One region of the Geodermatophilus maliterrae genome, then DNA from elsewhere that is predicted to be linked to it. Evidence: riboswitches for the same ligand, from Rfam matches in the RefSeq annotation. Region 1 holds a riboswitch; the other holds the start of a gene.

The links. Region 1 has a riboswitch for cyclic di-AMP ahead of ABQ292_RS05680 (C40 family peptidase). Riboswitches for the same ligand answer to the same signal wherever they lie in the genome.
Region 2: it holds a riboswitch for cyclic di-AMP, as region 1 does, so the genes downstream of both, ABQ292_RS22640 (C40 family peptidase) here and ABQ292_RS05680 (C40 family peptidase) in region 1, are expected to answer to the same signal.

The regions. Positions count from the first base shown of each region.
Region 1 is NZ_JBFNXQ010000011.1:6,720-11,832, reverse strand. Features, by position in the region: gene ABQ292_RS05695 (transglycosylase domain-containing protein) at 1-2,225, shown strand, start outside; partial or broken gene ABQ292_RS05690 (YhjD/YihY/BrkB family envelope integrity protein) at 2,243-3,085, opposite strand; gene ABQ292_RS05685 (hypothetical protein) at 3,147-3,371, opposite strand; cyclic di-AMP (ydaO/yuaA leader) riboswitch at 3,551-3,697, shown strand; gene ABQ292_RS05680 (C40 family peptidase) at 3,711-4,862, shown strand; gene ABQ292_RS05675 (YrdB family protein) at 5,003-5,113, shown strand, end outside.
Region 2 is NZ_JBFNXQ010000109.1:1,929-7,041, reverse strand. Features, by position in the region: gene ABQ292_RS22650 (HNH endonuclease signature motif containing protein) at 1-120, opposite strand, end outside; gene ABQ292_RS22645 (carbohydrate kinase family protein) at 269-1,174, opposite strand; gene ABQ292_RS22640 (C40 family peptidase) at 1,318-1,830, opposite strand; cyclic di-AMP (ydaO/yuaA leader) riboswitch at 1,843-1,977, opposite strand; gene ABQ292_RS22635 (hypothetical protein) at 2,353-2,505, shown strand; gene ABQ292_RS22630 (DUF4352 domain-containing protein) at 2,760-3,395, shown strand; gene ABQ292_RS22625 (serine hydrolase domain-containing protein) at 3,664-4,839, shown strand; gene ABQ292_RS22620 (hypothetical protein) at 4,884-5,030, opposite strand; gene ABQ292_RS22615 (fumarylacetoacetate hydrolase family protein) at 5,113-5,113, opposite strand, start outside.

The DNA of each region.
Region 1 (5,113 bases):
AGGTCATGAAGCAGGCGATGGTGGCCATCGAGGACGCCCGCTTCCACGAGCACCACGGCCTCGACGTGCAGGGGACGGCCCGCGCGCTGGCCCGCAACATCGCCGCGGGTGCCGTGGCCGAGGGCGGGTCGACGCTCACCCAGCAGCTGGTCAAGCAGACCCTGCTGCAGACCGCCGACACCGCCGAGGAGCGCTCGGCCGCCACCGAGCAGACGCTCGGCCGCAAGCTGCGCGAGGCCCGCCTGGCGCTGGCCGTCGAGGACGTCCACACCAAGGACGAGATCCTCACCCGCTACCTGAACATCGTCTACTTCGGCCAGAACGCCTACGGCATCCAGCCCGCCGCCCGCGCCTTCTTCGGCGTCGACGCCGCCGCGCTCACCCTGCCCCAGGCCGCGCTGCTGGCCGGGCTGGTGCAGAGCCCCACCTCCGACGACCCGTTCACCGCGCCCGAGGAGGCCACGGCGCGCCGCGACGAGGTGCTGTCGCGGATGGCCGAGCAGGGCCTCGTGACCCCGGAGCAGGCCGCCGCCGCGCAGGCCGAGCCCCTGGGGCTCACGCCCGCGCCGGCTCCGCGCCGCGGCTGTGTGGAGGCCAGCGCCGGCCCGTTCGTCTGCGACTTCGTGCAGCGGTACCTGATCCAGGAGCTCGGGCTCACCCAGGAGCAGCTGGACAACGGCGGCTACGTCGTCCAGACGACGCTGGACCCGGAGCTGCAGCGCTCCGGCGACGCCGCGGTCCTCGAGACGCTGGCGCCGGACGACTCCCTGGCCGGCATGTTCACCGCCGTCGAGCCCGGCACCGGTCACCTGCTCGCGATGAGCGTCAACCGCAGCTTCGGCTACGACCTCGCCGACCCCACCCAGGAGTCGTTCAACCTCAACGTCGCGCCCAGCCAGGGCTCGGGCTCGACGTACAAGGTGTTCGTGGCCGCCGCCGCGCTGGCCCGCGGCTACTCGTCGTACTACACGCTCACGGCCCCCGAGCCCTACGTCTCCCGGGTGTACAACGGCCCCTGCCAGGGCCGCGACACCGACGGCCGGTACTGCGTGCGCAACGCCGGGTCGGGCTACCGCTCGACGCTGGACCTGACGACGGCGCTCTACCAGTCGTCCAACACCTACTTCCTCGCCCTCGAGGACGCCCTCGGCAGCGTCGAGGAGCCGGTGCGGATGGCCGAGGCGATGGGGCTGTTCCAGTTCAGCCCGCCCGAGCTGCCGCAGCAGATCATCGACGAGAACCGCGGCTCGTTCACCTTCGGCGCCGAGGCCACCAGCCCGCTGGCGCTGGCCAGCGCCTACTCGACCTTCGCCGCGAGCGGCACCCAGTGCGACGTCGTCCCGGTGACCGCCGTCCTCGACCGGCACGGCGAGCCCGCGGTCGGCGTCGACGGCGAGCCGCTGCCGGTGGGCGACCGGTGCACGCCGGAGGCGATCCCGCCGGGCGTGGCCGACACGATGAACCAGATGCTGCGCAAGGACGTCGAGCCGGGCAACCCCGGGCAGACCGGCGCGCGGGCCCACGTCCCCGGGCACCAGATCGCCGGCAAGACCGGCACCTCGCAGGACAACTTCTCGGTGGCCTTCGTCGGCTACACGCCCGAGATCACCGCGAGCGTCATGGTGCTCAACCCCAAGCGCAACGAGGACGTCGGCGGCTTCGGCGGCGGCAAGGGCGCAACGATCTGGCGGAACGCCATGGCGCCGATCCTGCAGGCCCGCGGCAGCGGCGAGTTCCCGCCGGCCGACCCCACCGTGCAGGACGGCAACACCCGCCCGGTGCCCGGCTGCTCCGGCGTGCGGTCCTGCGAGCGCGCGCTGGCCGAGGCGGGGTTCACCTCCCGCACCGTGCGCGTCGACGGCGACGAGGCAGAGGGCACGTTCCTCGGCACCAGCCCGTCGCGGGGTGGCCGCGCCGTGCCGGGTCAGCAGGTGTCGATCCTGGTCAGCAACGGCAGCGACTACGTGGAGCCCGCTCCCGCACCCCCGGCCAGGCCGGTGCCGGTGCCGGACCCCGAGCCCGCGCCGCCGGAGGCACCACCGGCCGAGCCGCCGCCGCCCGCCCCCGAGGCGCCGGCTCCCGAACCGGCACCGGCACCGGCACCCGAGCCGGCACCGGCACCGGAGCCGGCACCAGCACCGGCTCCCGAGCCCCCGCCCTCCCCGGATCCCGGGTTCCCACCGCTCCCGGGTCTGGAGCCCCCGCCCTTCCCGGTCCCGGGGTAGTCCCCCCGCTGCCGCCGGCCCAGCCGCTCGTCGAGCGACTGGGTGAGCAGCCACCCGGCCAGCAGCACCAGGTGCAGCAGGAACATCCACAGGCCGACGGCGACCACCGCGCCGACGGCGACCAGGCCGCCGAACGGTGCCCCGAGGTCCAGGGGCAGCGACAGGAACAGCACGAACCCCTGCAGGAAGCCGGACAGGCAGGCCGCGGTGAACAGCGCCCCGGAGGCCACCGCGCGGCGGCGGTGCCGGCCAGCGGCCACCACGCCGAAGCCCCACGCCAGGGGCACGGTGAGGACGAACAGCACCGAGTAGTAGCCGACGAAGAAGCGGCCGACGGCCGGACCCAGGCCCTCCTCCAGGGCCAGGTCGGCCATGAAGCGGGCCGTCAGCAGCAGCGGGTACAGCAGCACGGGTGTGACGACGACCAGCGGCAGGGTGAGCGCCCGTCCGCGCCAGCCGGTGAGGGTGTCGGTGTCCCGGTGCCGGCTGAAGCGCAGCAGGGCGCGCCGCAGCCCCTCGCCGTAGAACGACAGCGGCACCAGCGCCAGGAGGAAGCCGAGCAGGTCCAGGCGGAGGCCGGCGGCGGCCAGCCGCTCCACCGCCCCGGGCGCGCCCAGCTCGGCCGGCAGCAGCTCGGTCAACCGCCCGACGAGGGCGCGCACCTCGGTGGGTGAGGTCACCAGCGCGGTGAGCCGGACGGCCACCAGCAGCAGCGGCACGACGGCGATGCCGGCGTAGAAGGTCAGCCCCGCGGCGATGAGGGCGAGGTCGCGGCCGCGCAGCAGGCGGCGGGCGCCGCCCAGCAGCGCCCGCGTCTCGGCACCCAGCCGGGCCGCCGTCCACCTCCGTGCCGGGCTCACCGGCTCATGCCACCAGTCCGGGCGGTCCCGCGCCCGCCGAGCGGCCGGGGCGGGAGTCGGCTCAGTCGTCGGGGTTCGTGTCGTCGGTGGTGGGCGCGTCGTTGCCCGGGTTCTCGCCGGTCTCCTGGCAGCTCGCGTCCTGCTCGTTGCTCGCGTTCTCCCCGCTGGCGTCGCAGTTGGTCGGGCCCCGGGAGAAGTCGGTGTTGTCACCGCAGGCGACCACCGAGCCGAGCAGGGCGAGCGCGAGGAGCGGCCGGGCGAGGCGCATCCGCGTGGATGAGGACATGCTCCGACTCGTGCTCGGCACGGGGCACTCCCAAACCGGGTGGACCGAACCGGGAGCCGGCCGGTCGACCGGGTGTGACACGGGAATTCAAATGACTCATTGTCACGAAGCAGTCACAGGCATTACGGTGAGTACGTCCAATGGGGCACTCCGTCACCGACCTGGGTGACACCCCGTGGACGCCGTCGAGCCGGTCCGCCCGTGAGGGAGACCGGGCCGGGGACCCATCGCAGTCCCGGGGTGAAGTGCGCGCGGACACCCGTGCGCGCCGGGCGACTCCACGCCCGAACCCGTCAGCTAACCCGGTAGGCGGCCTGGGAGAAGGAGAGACGCCGAACCGTGGCGCCCCTGAGCACGTCCGTCCCCGGCACGTCCGCCTCCACCCGGTCGCGCCGCCGCGCCGTCCTCGCCCTCGTCGGCACCCTCGGCCTGGGTCTCGGTCTCGGGGCCGTCCCGGCGCCGGCCGTGGCGGAGGAGCCGACGTCGGCCGCCGAGGCCGCCCGGCTCGTCGCCGCCCGCGGGCACGAGCTCGAGGTCGTCACCGAGCAGTTCAACGAGGCCCGCGAGACGCTGACCGCCCAGCAGGCCGCCGCCGAGGCCGCCGCCGCGACGCTCGCCCAGGCACAGGCCGCCGTCGACGCCGCCCGCGACCAGGTCGTCGGGATCGCCCGCTCCGCCTACACCGGCGACAGCATGGGCCCGCTGCAGGCGCTCATGACCAGCCAGGACGCCGACGAGTTCGTCAACCGGGTCACGCTCCTCCAGGGCGTCGCCGGCTACCAGGGCGAGCTGCTCGGCCAGGCCGCCGCGGCCACCGGGACCGCCACCGCCGCCCAGGCCGCCGCCGCCGAAGCCGCCGCCGAGGCCCAGCGCCAGTACGACGACGTCGCCGCCCAGCAGGCCCGCCTCGAGGCGCAGATCGCCGACTACCAGGCCGACTTCTCCCGGCTCACCGCCGAGGAGCAGCGCGCCGCCCTCGAGGCCGCCGCGGCCGCGCACGCCGCCGAGGACACCCGCGCCAGCCGCGACGACGAGCGCGCCGAGAGCTCGACGGCCGGGAGCGCCACCTCGTCGTCCTCCGGCTCCTCGTCCGCCGGGACGTCCAGCGCCCCGGCGGCCGCCCCCGCCGGAGGGGGCAGCGGTGCCGCCGCGACGGCGGTGGCCACGGCCATGGCCCAGCGCGGAAAGCCCTACGTGTGGGCGGCAGCCGGCCCGGGCTCCTACGACTGCTCCGGTCTCACCCAGTACGCCTTCCGCGCCGCCGGCGTCACCCTCCCGCACTCCAGCGCCATGCAGTCGCGCATGGGCCAGGCGGTCTCCCGCGCGGACCTGCAGCCCGGTGACCTGGTCTTCTTCTACAGCCCGGTCAGCCACGTGGGCATCTACATCGGCAACGGCCAGATGGTGCACGCGCCGACCTCGGGCGACGTCGTCAAGGTGGCCAGCGTCGACTCGATGGGCGGCTACGCCGGCGCCCGCCGCGTCGCCTGAGGGAAGGACCCCCTGCCCCCACCGCTCGCGAGCTCGCGGCGGGACCCTGCGGGGTGCACCGTCCTCCCCGCCGGAGCCCCGGCACCGCCCAGGTGCCGGGGCTCCGGCGGGGGTTGACGCCGTCGCGCCGTCCGAGGACAGTGATCTACGAAGAGAGCGGCGCTCTCGAACTGGAGGTCGACGTGACCCGGACGTGGTGGGCCTCGGCGGTGGCGGCGCTCGTGTCGGAGGTCGCCGCTCTCGTGGCGCTC
Region 2 (5,113 bases), on a different contig from region 1:
CTGGGACAGCTCCGCGGCCCGCACCCGCCGGGCCAGCAGGGCATCCACCCGGTTGCGCTCGGCGACCAGCGCGGCGACGTCGTCGAGGCCGTCACCGCCCACTGGACCACCCGAACACATGTACGAATCCTAGCTGATCGGGGTAGGGCGATCAACCTGAAAAGCCAGGTCAGCGGCTCGTAAGGTGCCATCAACGCTACAAAGGCACCACGTGGCAGAGGAGGTCGTGAGGTGTCATCAGCGCTACAAGGGCACCGTCTCCGAGCGGTCACGGCGGTGGCTGGCCGCCGACCACGCCGGCGACCACCGCGGCCGCGGCGTGACCGGACCGGACGGCGTCCGGCACGGGCAGCCCGGCGCGCCAGCCGAACAGCACCCCGGCGGCGAACGCGTCTCCGCACCCGGTCGTGTCGCGCAGCCGTCCCTCCGGCAGCGGCGCGACGGGCACCTCCCCCGTGCCAGCCGCCGTGACCACCCGGGTCGGGCGGGCGCCGGCGTGCACCAGCACCAGCCCGGGTGCCCACGCCGGCAGCTCGCCGTCCAGGTCCAGGGCCGTGGCCTCGGCGGCGTTGCAGCAGAGCAGGTCCGGCCGCAGCCCGGTGAGCAGGTCGACGTACGCGCCGGCACCGTGCTGCTCGATCCGGGTTGCGGCGGCGACGTCCACGCTGACCGGCACCCCGGCGTCGTGCGCCCTGTTCGCCGCGGCCCGCAGCGCGTCGGGGAAGCGCAGCAGGTCGTAGCCGTCGAGGTGGACGACGGCGGCGCCGGCCAGCCACTCCGACCGGACGTCGGCCGGTTCCAGCGCGCCCTCGCCGCGGTCGGTCAGCAGCGTGCGCTCGCCGTCGGGGTGCACCAGCACCGTCGACACCGGCGCCCGCCCGCGGCGCACCACCGCCACCTCGACGCCGCGCCCGGCGAGACCGGCCAGCAGGCCGTCGGCGAGCGGGTCCGCGCCGGCCCAGCCCGCCAGCCGGGACGGCACCCCCAGCCGCGCCAGGTCCGCCGTCACGTTGGCCGGGGCGCCGCCGGCCGCCGTCGTCCGTACGACCCGCTGTTGGCCGCCGACCACCAAGGGGGCCGACAGCTCGAGCATCTGGTCGGCGACCAGCTTGCCCAGCGCCACGACCGGTCCCCGCCCGGCGGGGCGGGGCCACGCCGGGCCGGTGGAGGTCACGGCCAGGGAGTCTCCACCGTGCACGGGATCCCGGGCGTTCCGGCCGGCCGGGCGCCCACGACCACCGGGAGTGGGTGACCGCGCCGTCCTGACGCGACGGCGCCCCGGCCCAACCAGGGCCGGGGCGCCGTCCGTGGAGCGCGTCAGGCGATGCGACGGGCGCCCTGGTACTGCGGCATCGAGTCCACGTCGACCACGGCCACCGGCTTGCCGGCGGTCGAGGCGTGGACCATCTGGCCGTTGCCGATGTACATGCCCACGTGCGAGACCGGGCTGTAGAAGAACACCAGGTCACCCGGCTTGAGGTCGGACTTCGCCACCGGGGTGCCGAACGTCGACTGGGCCTTCGAGGTGCGCGGGATCGAGACGCCGGCCGCCTTGTAGGCGAAGCTGGTCAGCCCCGAGCAGTCGAACCGGTCGGGACCGGTCGCGCCGTACAGGTACATGTCACCGCGCTGGGCGAGCGCGGTGTCGACGGCCGTCTGGGCCGCGCTGCTGGACGCGGCGACCGGCGCAGCCGTCACGGCCCCACCAGCACCGCCACCCACGGCAGCCGAGGCCGGGAGGGGCGAGAGGGCGATGCCGGCTCCGGCGATGGCCGCGACGGCGATGCCGCGGAACGAGCGACGAGCGGTGGACGTGCGGGTAGTCGTCATCGACGACGGTTCTCCTGTTCTCCACGATCGCCTACCGGGTTAGCTGACGGGTTCGGACGGAGGAGTCGCCCGGCGCGACGAGTCGCGCTCCACCCCAGTGCTGCGGTGGGTCCCCGGCCCGGGAGACCGGCTGGGTGCCGGTGTCCGGTTCGGCGCATCCGGCGGGTGTCACACGGGGAGTGACGAAGGACCCTGGCCGGACCGCGACGACGGTAGGTAGGGGTCCCTGAACGCTCAACCGGCCCGGTGGACCGCCACGCCCGACCCCGATCCGCGGATTTGACTCCGGTTCCGGATCCGACACGCCTCGGTGAGCTGCGCGGACACACGAGGTCCTTGACGTGCGTGTCGCCCCTGGCCGGCGCGGACACGCCGGGCCGGACGAGAAAGGACGCGGCGGTGCGTCCGAACGCGGAGTCAGCGGCCCGCCACCCACACGGCATGGGGACGCCGGGGATCCGCAGGGTTGCGGCGCGCGTCGACGGGGCACGAGGAGAGGAATCGACACGAGGAGGCAACCCCATGGGGATGTTGAGGAAGCTCGTCGCTTCGGGCGTCGCCGCCAAGGTGGTGCAGGAGCTCCAGAAGCCGCAGAACCAGGCCAAGATCAAGAAGTTCATCCGCGACTACCAGGCGAAGAACAAGGGGGGCGGCGGCACGGCCGGTCGCTACTGACCGCACCGCGCACCACCCTCGCGACCCTCGTCCCGGTTTCCCGGGACGGGGGTCGCGTCGGGTCTAGGTGGGGTGTTCGTGCCAGGCCGGGTCTCCTGTGTCGCGAGTGCGTCGTGGGAACGACTCGGCATCTGGATGAGGCGGTTCCGAGACCATGGCGTGTCAGGGTCCTTGCGTTCGATCCCGACGCGGTGCTGGCGCAGGTGCGCACGGCAACGACCCGTTGTCCGGGGCCCTCAACCTCAGGGGATGCCATGACCCAGCCCACCTACAGCCCGCCGCTTGCGCAGCCGCCCGCTCCGGCGCCGGCCAAGAAACCCTTCTACAAGAAGGCCTGGTTCCTCGTCCTCGCCGCCCTCGCGGTCATCGCGGTCGTCGCCCCTAAGGGCGGGAGCTCCGGCGACGACTCGGCATCGGGTGGCTCGGTCGCCGCCGGTGAGTCGGTCGCTCAGGACTCGACTGACGCGGTGGCTCAGGAGTCCGCTGACCCGGCCGCCGTCGGCATCGGCCAGTCGGCTGCCGACGGTGACTTCCAGTTCGTCGTCCACGGTGTCGACTGCAGTCAGACCGAGCTGGGCGACCAGTACTTCAACACGACCGCGCAGGGCCAGTTCTGCCTCGTCGACCTGACGATCACCAACATCGGCAGCGAGTCGCAGAGCTTCCTCGGCGACAACGCCACACTGTTCAACGCACAGGGGCAGAAGTTCAGCGCCGACACTGAGGCAGCGTTCTACCTGGAGAACGCCGACTCGCTGTACGAGGAGATCAACCCGGGCAACGCCCTGAACACCAAGGTCGTCTTTGACGTCCCGGCCGGCATGGTCCCCAGCTCGATCGAGCTACACGACTCGATGCTGTCCGGCGGCGTCACCGTCGCTCTGCAGTAATCCGTCCGACCGAAGGGGGCCCCGCCACGCCAGCGGGGCCCCCTTCGTCATCTCCGGTTCGACCCGACCCTTCAAGGCGCTCACTTCGACACCACTGGCGAGCACTCAGTCGTGGCCCTCTCCAGGCACTTTGGGCGAACGCCCTCGCGTCGAGCAGGGCACCGGCGCGCGCCGTGTTCTTGCCGCACCGTTTGCGCTGGTCCGGGGCACCCGCCAGCCTGACGCCGGGCCCGCCGCAGAGTCGCGGCGGACCGACCGAGGAGGCGCCATGAGCAGGGACATCGACGGCAGCCGGATCGACGCCGTACTGGCCGACGCGGTGGAGCGGGGTGCGGTGCCGCACGTCGCCGCCATCGCCGCCGACTGCGACGGCGTGCTCTACGAGGGCGGTGCGGGTGCGCGCGTCGCGGGGGAGCCCGACGGCCCGGTCACCACGAGCACCCAGTTCCGGATCATGTCGATGACCAAGATGGTCTGCACGGCCGCGGCGCTGCAGCAGGTGGAGCGCGGCGAGCTCGACCTCGACGCCCCGGTCGAGCAGTACCGCCCCGAGTTCGCCGACGTCCGGGTGCTCGAGGGCTTCGACGGCGACACGCCCCTGCTCGTCGAGCCGGCCAGCAAGGCGACCGTCCACCAGCTGGTCACCCACACCACGGGACTCGGGTACTGGTTCTGGAACGCCGAGCTGTTGGAGTACGAGACAGCGACCGGGATCCCGAACGTCGTGCCCGGCTCGGCGCGGGCCTTCGAGGCGCCGATGGTCGCCCACCCCGGGACCCGGTACGTCTACGGCATCAACACCGACTGGCTCGGCAAGGTGGTCGAGGCGGTGGCCGGCACGACCCTGGACGAGGTCGTCGCGGCCGGCATCACCGGGCCGCTCGGGATGACCGACACGATGTTCCGGCTGGACGAGGGCCGGAAGGCCAAGTGCGTCGCCATCCACACCCGCGGCGAGGACGGCCGGTGGACCGCCGTGGACGAGATCCTCAACCAGGAGCCCGACTGGTGGGCCGGCGGGCACGGCCTCTACTCGACGCCGCGCGACTACAACCGCTTCGAGCGCGCCCTGCTACGGGGAGGCGAGCTCGACGGCGAGCGCATCCTCTCGGCGGAGATGGTCGACCGGGCCTTCAGCAACCAGATCGGCGACCTCGGCTTCCCCGCCGAGATCCTCACCGCGGATCCGCCGATCACCGACAGCCTGCGGGCCGGCCCCGGCCACACGTGGGGCTACGGGCTCCTCCTCAACACCGAGGACCAGCCGGGCCGCCGCCGGGCCGGCACCGGTGCCTGGGCGGGGCTGTTCAACACGCACTTCTTCATCGACCGCACCACCGGCGTCTGCGCCTCGATCTACACCAACTCGCTGCCCTTCATCGAGCAGGACGGCGCCTGGGCGCTGTACGGCGAGTTCGAGGAGGCCCTGTACGCCGCGCTCTGAGCACGGGCGGGGGGACGGCGCACCGCCGTCCCCCCGCCCCCGGCTCACGGCCGGCCGGCGTGGTGGACGTCGACCCCCGTGGCCAGCAGCACCGCCTCGCGCACCGGCGCCCAGTTGTGCTCGCAGGAGTCCGGCGCGGCGCACACGAGCAGCGTCCGGCCGTCGTCGCCGCCGAGCATGCAGGCGAACACCCCAGGCCCTCGGGCGCGGCGACGGCGTCGACGATCCCGCCGCCCTCGGCGACCACGGACCCCCTCCGCCATGAGGCGGACCC